3 linked regions of the Draconibacterium halophilum genome follow. The protein of the gene in region 1 interacts with the protein of each later gene in a pairwise test. Links are inferred from orthologs where the notes say so. Each region holds a gene or a part of one and is shown in the gene's direction. Other genes may lie near its edges. The genes, in order: rlmB, tsaE and G0Q07_RS05525.

What was found.
Region 2: the proteins of rlmB (region 1) and tsaE interact in binary tests that used the Escherichia coli proteins (3 or more experiments, as listed by UniProt). The link is inferred for Draconibacterium halophilum from one-to-one orthologs.
Region 3: the proteins of rlmB (region 1) and G0Q07_RS05525 interact in binary tests that used the Escherichia coli proteins (3 or more experiments, as listed by UniProt). The link is inferred for Draconibacterium halophilum from one-to-one orthologs.

Annotation. Positions count from the first base shown.
Region 1 is NZ_CP048409.1:1,819,866-1,822,872, reverse strand. What follows is about bases 116-2,959. They hold rlmB (23S rRNA (guanosine(2251)-2'-O)-methyltransferase RlmB), read left to right. Parts: upstream 116-1,081; coding sequence 1,082-1,837; downstream 1,838-2,959. Other genes in these bases: G0Q07_RS07335 (ammonium transporter), read left to right, coding at 2,653-2,959; G0Q07_RS07340 (Lrp/AsnC family transcriptional regulator), read right to left, coding at 1,828-2,295; G0Q07_RS07350 (ABC-F family ATP-binding cassette domain-containing protein), read left to right, coding at 116-1,069. Also shown: more of G0Q07_RS07350, read left to right, coding at 1-115; more of G0Q07_RS07335, read left to right, coding at 2,960-3,007. UniProt on the Escherichia coli protein: Specifically methylates the ribose of guanosine 2251 in 23S rRNA.
Region 2 is NZ_CP048409.1:153,685-156,770, forward strand. Bases 1-2,923 are described here. They hold tsaE (tRNA (adenosine(37)-N6)-threonylcarbamoyltransferase complex ATPase subunit type 1 TsaE), read left to right. Parts: upstream 1-1,212; coding sequence 1,213-1,635; downstream 1,636-2,923. Other genes in these bases: G0Q07_RS00430 (adenosylcobalamin-dependent ribonucleoside-diphosphate reductase), read left to right, coding at 1-476; gcvH (glycine cleavage system protein GcvH), read right to left, coding at 588-968; G0Q07_RS00445 (alanine dehydrogenase), read left to right, coding at 1,743-2,923. Outside these bases: more of G0Q07_RS00445, read left to right, coding at 2,924-2,954; G0Q07_RS00450 (LytTR family transcriptional regulator DNA-binding domain-containing protein), read left to right, coding at 2,972-3,086. UniProt on the Escherichia coli protein: Required for the formation of a threonylcarbamoyl group on adenosine at position 37 (t(6)A37) in tRNAs that read codons beginning with adenine.
Region 3 is NZ_CP048409.1:1,355,352-1,358,353, forward strand. Bases 143-2,981 are described here. They hold G0Q07_RS05525 (NAD(P)H-hydrate dehydratase), read left to right. Parts: upstream 143-722; coding sequence 723-2,240; downstream 2,241-2,981. Other genes in these bases: G0Q07_RS05520 (DUF819 family protein), read right to left, coding at 143-389; aat (leucyl/phenylalanyl-tRNA--protein transferase), read right to left, coding at 2,442-2,981. Outside these bases: more of G0Q07_RS05520, read right to left, coding at 1-142; more of aat, read right to left, coding at 2,982-3,002. UniProt on the Escherichia coli protein: Bifunctional enzyme that catalyzes the epimerization of the S- and R-forms of NAD(P)HX and the dehydration of the S-form of NAD(P)HX at the expense of ADP, which is converted to AMP.

The DNA of each region.
Region 1 (3,007 bases):
GGTAAAACAACTTGAAAAACTGGATCGGCTGGAAATTGAGGAAGAAGATAATTCAGCACTAAAAATTAACTTCCCTCCGGCACCACGCTCGGGACGTGTTGTGGTTGAAGCCAAAAACATTAGTAAATATTACGATTCACTTCATGTGCTCGACGACATCGACCTTACCATTGAGAATGGAGAGAAAATAGCATTTGTGGGCCGAAACGGAGAAGGAAAGACAACACTGGCCCGGATTATTATGAACGAGCTGGAACACGATGGTACAATCAAACTGGGGCACAATGTTAAAATCGGCTATTTTGCCCAAAATCAGGCGCAACTATTAAAAGAAGATCTAACGGTTTTTGAAACTATAGACGAAATTGCCGTGGGCGATATCCGAACAAAGATCAGGGATATTCTTGCTTCATTTTTATTCCGCGGCGAAGACATCGATAAAAAAGTAAAAGTACTGAGTGGTGGTGAGAAGTCGCGCCTGGCTATGATACGATTAATGTTGGAGCCGGTTAACTTCCTTATTCTCGACGAGCCAACCAACCACCTCGACATGCGCTCGAAAGAGATTTTAAAAAATGCATTGGCAAACTTCTCGGGAACAGTACTTATTGTTTCTCACGATCGTGATTTTCTTGATGGACTGGTGAACTGCATTTACGAGTTCAGAAATAAAAAGGCAAAACAACACCTGGGTGGCATCTTCGATTTTCTTTACAGAAAGAAAATGGAGTCGATGAAAGAATTAGAAGGCAAGAAGCAAAATGCAAAAGCCAGAAAAGTTGTAACTTCGGAAAAACAAAAAGACGAGCTTTCGTTTGAAGAAAAGAAAGAGATAAACCGCACTATTTCGCGGCTGGAAAAAAGTGTAACCCAAACCGAGGAAGAGATTGCAAAACAGGAAAATGAAATAGAAGAAATGGATAAACTGCTTGCCAACCCGGAAAATATTGACAGCCATTCGGTTTTTGAGCAGTACGAGCAATTAAAATCGCACCTGGAAAAAAGTATGCTTAACTGGGAAAATGCCCACGAAGAACTGGAAAACTGGAAAGCAAAAAAAACCTGGTAAATTCAAAATTAAATGAGACAAAAAGGAATAACCACCGATGATTTTCTGTTTGGAACAAGAGCAGTAATAGAGGCTATAAAAAAAGGCAAAACTATCGACAAAGTACTGATAAAAAAGGGTTTGCGGAACGAGTTGATTGCAGAACTTCAGCAATTGATAAAAGAAAATGAAATTGGCGTTCAGTACGTTCCAATCGAGAAGATTAACCGTGTTACACGAAAAAACCACCAAGGTGTTCTGGCCTTTATTTCGCCCATCGAATTTGATAATATTGAAACTGTAATTCCGGGAATTTACGAAAAAGGCTTAACTCCACTTCTTCTTGTTTTAGATCAGATAACTGATGTACGCAACTTCGGAGCTATTACCCGCTCGGCAGAATGCGCCGGTGTTCAGGCTATTATTATCCCTGAAAAAGGTATGGCACGAATTGGTGCCGATGCGGTAAAAACATCGGCAGGAGCCATTCACAACATCCCCATCTGCAAAACAAATAACCTTTATAACTCTGTTCGTTTTCTGAAAGACTCGGGCATTAAGATTGTTGCAGCCACCGAAAAAGGCGACACACTTTACAGCAATGCCGATATGAAATCGCCACTAGCCATTGTTATGGGATCAGAAGACACGGGTGTTTCTGCCCAGATTCTGAAACTTGCCGATGAACAATTAAAAATCCCAATCCTGGGACAGATCGAATCTTTAAATGTTTCGGTATCTGCTGCTTTAATGGTTTTCGAAGCAGTCAGACAACGAAATCAGGCATGAACAGGAATCGTTCGTTTAAATGACTCTTCCAGAGAAATAAAAGTCTCGGTACTGGCAACACCTTGAATTTTTTGGATTTTTCCGCTTAAGATATTTTTTAGGTGCTCATTATCCTTGGCATAAACCTTAACAAAAATGGCATAGGCACCTGTGGTGTAATGACACTCTACTATCTCAGAAATTTCTTCCAGCCCTTTTACAACCTCGCTGAACAACCCTCCCTTTTCGAGGAAAATACCAATGTAGGTGCAGGTTTTAAAATCAACCTTTTTGGGATTGATGTGATAGCCGGATCCAACAATCACTTCCAAATCAACCATTCGGTTTACTCGTTGATGTACTGCTGCACGTGAGATTCCCACTTCTTTTGCAACATCTTTAAAAGGTATTCTTGCGTTCTTTGTAATTATATCCAGAATTTTTAAATCCCAGTCGTCTAAATTATTCCTCAAAGTCATCTTTAACAATTTTCCACAAAAGTATCAAAAATCTAACATTATTTCAAAGTAAAGTGAGCGTAAACACAATATAGTAACAAAATTAAAACAAAGTTGCCCAGACTTTCAAAAGCCGAAAAAATATTATCAGTTTGTTAATTTATAACACATTTATCTTTCATTATTCTACATTCAATGCTAATTTCAATGTGATTTAATACTTTTATCCCGGATTTTTATAAAAACAGACAGCAATAAAAATCGAAGACAGTATTAGATAGCTTTCATTCAGCACTTAAAAACCACTCAATTTCAATACGAAATTTTGAGTTGTTATGTGTTGAACGGACTTAAAAAGTAACCTTAAAAATTATAGACATGAAGAATTCAACGAGTTGGTGGTTTATTCTGGCCTTATTGGTAATTGTAGCCGCTCTGGGAGTGATTATGCCTTCCGGAGCCGGAGAGATAGACACTTCTAACCTTGACGCCGGAGATACCGCCTGGATGTTAACCGCAACGGGATTGGTATTATTAATGACCCCGGGCCTTGCTTTTTTCTATGGAGGAATGACCCAGTCAAGAAACATTATTTCCACCATGCTGCAAAGTTATATTGCCATGGGCATTGTAAGCGTGCTGTGGGTTGTAGTTGGTTTTAGCATTGCCTTTGGCGAGAGTATTGGAGCTGAAGGTTTTGGGTTATTTGGTAATCCGTTCACCTATTTTATGT
Region 2 (3,086 bases), 1.7 Mb from region 1 along the record:
TTGCTTTTATTGGATTAATGGATGGCAAACCTTACGAGATTTTCACTGGTTTGCACGACGACGAAGATGGAATTTTACTGCCTCGCTCGATAACCAAAGGTTATATTATTAAAAGCTGGGAAGGTGAAGATTCGCGTTACGATTTCCAATACATCAACAAACGTGGTTACAAAACCACTATTGAAGGTTTGTCGCACAAATTCAATCCGGTATTCTGGAATTATGCCAAATTAATTTCGGGAACCTTGCGCCACGGCATGCCCATTCATAAAATTGTTGAGCTGGTAACCAGTCTGCAATTGGATAACGAAACCATTAACTCGTGGAAAGCAGGAGTTGCACGTGCACTGAAGAAATACATTCCGGACGGAACAATTGCTGATGATGCAAAATGTGGCGAATGTGGATCTGACGATGTAGTATACCAGGAAGGCTGTTTGACCTGCCTGTCTTGTGGCTGCTCAAAATGCGGATAATAAATTCGAACAAACTATACAAAACCGGAATCGATATCGATTCCGGTTTTTTTTGCACAAAAAATGCCCCACCGAAAAACGATGAGGCATTTACATCTACTATAAAATCTCTTAAGCTTCTATCATTGCTTTGTAAGCATCGGCATCCATTAAACTATCTAGTTCTGATGCATCAGCCACTTTAATTTTAACCATCCACCCTTTTTCATAAGGATCTTTGTTTACCAATTCCGGATCGTCGGCCAAATCTTCGTTAAACTCAGTAACTTCTCCTCCAACCGGCATAAACAGATCAGAAACCGTTTTCACTGCCTCAACTGTTCCAAAAGTTTCGCCTTTGTCTAACGTTTCACCTTCCGTTTCAATTTCAACAAACACAACGTCGCCCAATTCTCCCTGAGCAAAATCAGTAACACCAACAACAGCCACATCTCCCTCAACACGTACCCATTCGTGGTCTTGCGTATATTTCAAATCAGCTGGAATATTCATATTTTTAGTTTTTAATTATTTAAATCGTATCGGATGAAACTTGCCTTTACATTTGTCTTTCTTTCAAATTCGCCTGGCGTACTTCACATTGAAAAATTATTCATGATTTTTGCCAAAATTAAAACATTTTACTGAAAAACATACCCCTTACGCCCATGCATTTACGTGATTTTTATCGCATTTTGTTTTCAGGGGTCTAAAATATGTGGTGCTTTTTGTATAATTGCAAAAATTGTTACAACAAATGTATTCAAAAAAGATCAATTCGCCCGAAGAGCTTAAAATTGCTGCAAAGGAGTTAATTACAGCATTTAGTGACGACCGTGTGTTTGCATTTTACGGAAAAATGGGGGCTGGCAAAACAACCTTCATCCAATCGATTTGCCGGGCACTGGGATCGGACGACAACGTTACCAGTCCTACTTTTGCGCTGATAAACGAATACAACACCGCCGATCTTGAATCCATTTTTCATTTCGACTTTTACCGGATAGCAGCTATTGAAGAAGCGTTCGACCTGGGTTACGAAGACTACATTTACAGCGGAAGTTACTGTCTGATTGAATGGCCGGAAATGATTGAACCGCTGCTTCCGGAGAAAATGGTTGAGGTAAAAATTGAAGTTCAGGAAGATGATACGCGCCTGATAACAGCGCAGGAAATTTAGTTTCTGAATACCACATTCTACTTCCGACTTATTTTTTTTTGAAAACTCCCCTTTTGCTTGTAAATTGGTGCTGTTGAATTCATCAGAATTATACATAAATTCCAACCATGGAAAAAGCAAAAGAAAAGGTATCGATACCAAAAACCATGCTTCTGCCCAAAGAGGAGATGTTGGAGGTAAAAAGCAAGGGCAGAAAAATGAAAATTGGCGTTCCTTCCGATTTATCCAAAGTTGAATACCGGGTCCCTTTATCGCCGCAAGCTGTTGATTTACTGGTTTCTTACGGCCATGAAATTTTAATTGAACGCGACGCCGGAAAATCAGCCAGCTACACCAATGAAGATTACCAAAAAGCCGGAGCTACTATTGTTGAAACAAAAGAAGAATCTTTTCAGTGCGACATTATTTTACGCATCGCACCTTTTGATTGCGATGAAATTGATGCCCTGCGCGGCAACCAGGTTATCATTTCCAACATGCATATTCAGGCGCATTCCAACGAATCGATTCAGAAAATGATGCGCAAAAAGGTAACAACCATTGCTTTCGAGTACCTCGAAAACGAAGATGGTTTTCTTCCTTTTGTACACCAAATGAGCCAGATTGCAGGAGTTACCTCAATTACCATCGCCAGCGAATACCTAAGTAACTCGCGCAACGGTAAAGGTGTTTTATTTGGGGAGGTTACCGGTGTTACCCCAGCCGAATTGGTAATTATTGGCACCAGCACCGCAGCCGAATATGCAGCTCGTGCGGCACTCGGACTGGGTATTTTTGTAAAGGTATTTGATACTTCCGTTTACGAACTCAGCAAACTGGAAGAGAAACTTGGCCGACGTGTTTTTACTTCAGTATTCTACCCTAAAGTTTTGCGCAAAGCACTTATATCGGCCGATGCAGTTATTGGAGCCACCTCGTTTAACACACCGCCAAAATTTAAAGTCTCAGAAGATCTGGTAAAACAGATGAAAGAGGGTTCGGTAATTATTGACCTGAACGTTAGCCAGGGCGGATGCTTTGAAACCTCGAAATGTACTGATTTCAAAAATCCAACATACACCAAACACGGGGTTGTACATTACTGTGTTCCTAATACTCCCGCTATGGTGTCACGAACAGCATCCATTTCGCTGAGTAATATTTTAATCCCGATATTACTTGCCATTGGTGACAGCGGCGGGGTTGAAAACTACATAAAAGTGTCGAAAGGATTCAGAAAAGGAGTTTACATTTATCATGGTATTTTAACCAACCACGATGTTGGCCGCATGTTCAACATCGCATCAAAAGACATTGATTTGTTACTCGCTGTATTTTAATCAACAAAGAATTTGTAATGCTGGATTCGCTAAACAAAAAATATCCTTTTAACGACAACCTCAAAGTAAACATACGCTCTATTTCATCGGTGAGCCTGGGCATTTTTTTGTTTCTATTGTTCTTTGAGCCTT
Region 3 (3,002 bases), 460 kb from region 1 along the record:
TTAATACTTGATGCAAGCAGAATGGCGATGGGGCCTCCAATAATAACACCCACCGTACCGGTAATAAACATGATTAGCGCCTTACTTCCCAACTTAAAAACTTCCTTAAGGTTAATACTTAGTGTTAGCAACACCAAACTTGCCGGTAGCAAGTAGCGCGATGCCATATAATACAGCTGCGAATGTTCTCCATCAACAATATTAAAAGTGGTTAACAAGCTGGGTAAAAAATAACAAAGCAACAGCATGGGAATAACACTGTAGAATTTCTTAAAAACCGGTTTCGACGAATTGCTGGTATAGAAAATAGCCGCCAGTAAAGCCAGTAAAATTCCTAAAACTACCGCATCGTTTTTAATAAGTGCTTCTACTTGTTCTGTTTCCTGCATACCAATCTTTTTTTACCTCAAAATTATATGAAGGGGCAAATATAAAAATCTTTTCAGGTTAAACAACTTGATATTGGTCAGGTTCAATGCTTTATAATTTATAAGCGGTATCTGTTGCTATATATTGAAGAACTGGTCTTTTTAAGCAATAAACAGGCTGCAGGATGACCAGTTTGCAATAATGGCCCAATTCCCGGGGAAGAATTCTACCTACAATTCTTAAAATCATTCATGTTTTTATAATTTCGGGAAAACAATGTTTCCGGAATGAAAAAGAGGATTGCTATTACCTTTAGGTTCTGTAATTTTTAAATTGTCTTTTTATTAGCGTTTATGAAAATATTTACCACAAAACAAATAGCAGCTATCGATAAGTACACCATCGAAAACGAACCCATTGCCGATATTGATTTAATGGAACGTGCCTCGCTGCAAATAACCAACTGGATTGTACAACAGTTTACTACCGAAGAACGGCTATTGTTTTTTGCCGGCCCCGGAAATAATGGCGGCGATGCTTTGGCAATTGCCCGCCAGCTGGCAGAGCTCAGTTACCAGTGCGAAGTTTACCTCCTGGATTTTGGAAAAGCATTAAAAGGATCGCCGGAGATCAACTTCAACAGGTTAGAGGAACAAGGAAAAGTAAAGCTGGTTAAACTACGTTCTGAAGCTGATTTTCCGCATGTTGATGATACGGATGTACTTATCGACGGGCTTTTTGGCTCCGGCTTGTCGCGCCCCTTGGAAGGATTGCCGGCACAGTTGGTGCAAAAAATCAACCAACTGCTGAATGTGGTAGTAGCGGTTGATATTCCCAGTGGACTGATGGGGGAGGATAATTCCAAAAACAACCTGGAGAATATTATCCGGGCAGATTATACGCTGACACTGCAATTTCCAAAAATAAGTTTCCTGTTCCCCGAGAACGAACAGTTTGTAGGGCAGTGGGAAGTGTTATCCATAGGTTTGCATCCCGATGGTATTTGGGAAACACCATCGCCGTATGCTTTGGCCGATGCTGAAGAAATTACAACGCGGTTGCCTGTACGCTCTAAGTTCGATCATAAAGGAACCTTCGGCCATGCGCTGCTTATTGCCGGGAGTTACGGAAAAATGGGAGCGGCAGTGCTCGCATCAAAAGCCTGTATGCGTGCCGGAGCAGGTTTGTTAACTACTCATGTTCCGCACATGGGATTCCCCATCATTCAAACGGCAGTGCCCGAAGCAATGGCCAGCATCGATCAGCACGATTCAATGTTTACCACATTACCCGATTTAGTGCCTTATGCGGCCATTGGTATTGGCCCGGGTATGGGTAAAAAACATAATTCGTGCCGTGCCTTATGCAACTTGTTAGAACAAGCAAAAGTGCCGCTTGTTATCGATGCCGATGCCTTGAATATTTTGGCTGAAAATAAAGCATGGCTGGAGAAATTACCCGAAGGTTCGGTGCTGACACCCCATCCGGGCGAGTTCAGCCGTTTGGTGGGCGAAACCACCGATTCGTACGATGCTGTTCAGAAACAAATGGCTTTCGCCCAAAAATACAATTGTGTGGTGGTGCTAAAAGGCGCACACACTTCAGTTGCAGCACCCAACGGAAGGCTCAGTTGGAATTCAACCGGTAACTCAGGAATGGGAACCGCCGGAAGTGGCGATGTGCTTACCGGGATTATCCTGGGTTTGCTGGTACAAGGTATGGCACCGGTTGATGCGGCGCTGGCGGGCGTGTACCTGCATGGTCTGGCCGGAGATATAGCTGCAAAAAAACGATCGGAGTTTTCGTTAATGGCCGGCGATATTATCGATTACCTGGGAAAAGCATTTCTTGAAATGCAGAAAAGGGATTAACACCTTTTAGAATATAAAATTTTTCATATTTGAAGAATTAGGCATCATGGTTTCTGTAATTTAGACGTTTTGGCGAACTTGTTTCTTTTTAGCCTCCTTTTCTACGTAAGCCCCGGGGCAAGTTTCAGAAACCTAAAATAATGCTACATTTAATGGACGAAAATGAAATCTCAGAATCTGTTAAATGACTAGATAGATAAACTATCGTTCCAATAGTCCCGTCCACTTCCCCTGCAAAGTATCTCCCTGCAACGCTTTTTCCAGCATTTCCAAAAAGTCTTTTCGCGGAATAGGTTTGGCACCCAAACTGGCCAGGTGGTCGGTAGGTTGCTGGGCATCGATAAAAGCGAAGTTGTTTTTTAGTGCAAACTGCACCAGGTGGTAAAAGGCAAATTTGCTGGCATCGGATTTCGTAAAAAACATCGACTCACCAAAAAAACAATTCCCCAGCGAAAGGCCGTACAGTCCGCCAACCAACTCGCCTTCAAAATACGTTTCGAAGGAGTGGGCGTAACCCAGTTTGTGCAGTTGTACGTAACCATCGATAATGTCGTTGGTAATCCACGTTTCATCTTCACGACTTCGTTTAACCTTGCTGCAATGGTTTATTACTTTGCGGAATGCCGTGTCGATACGCAATTCAAAAATCCCTTTGTTGAGCACCTGCCGCAGGCTTTTCTTTAGTTTAAAGTCTTCAGGCAGCAACACCATCCGGGGGTTCGGCGACCACCACAAAATGGGTTCACCTTCGCAAAACCACGG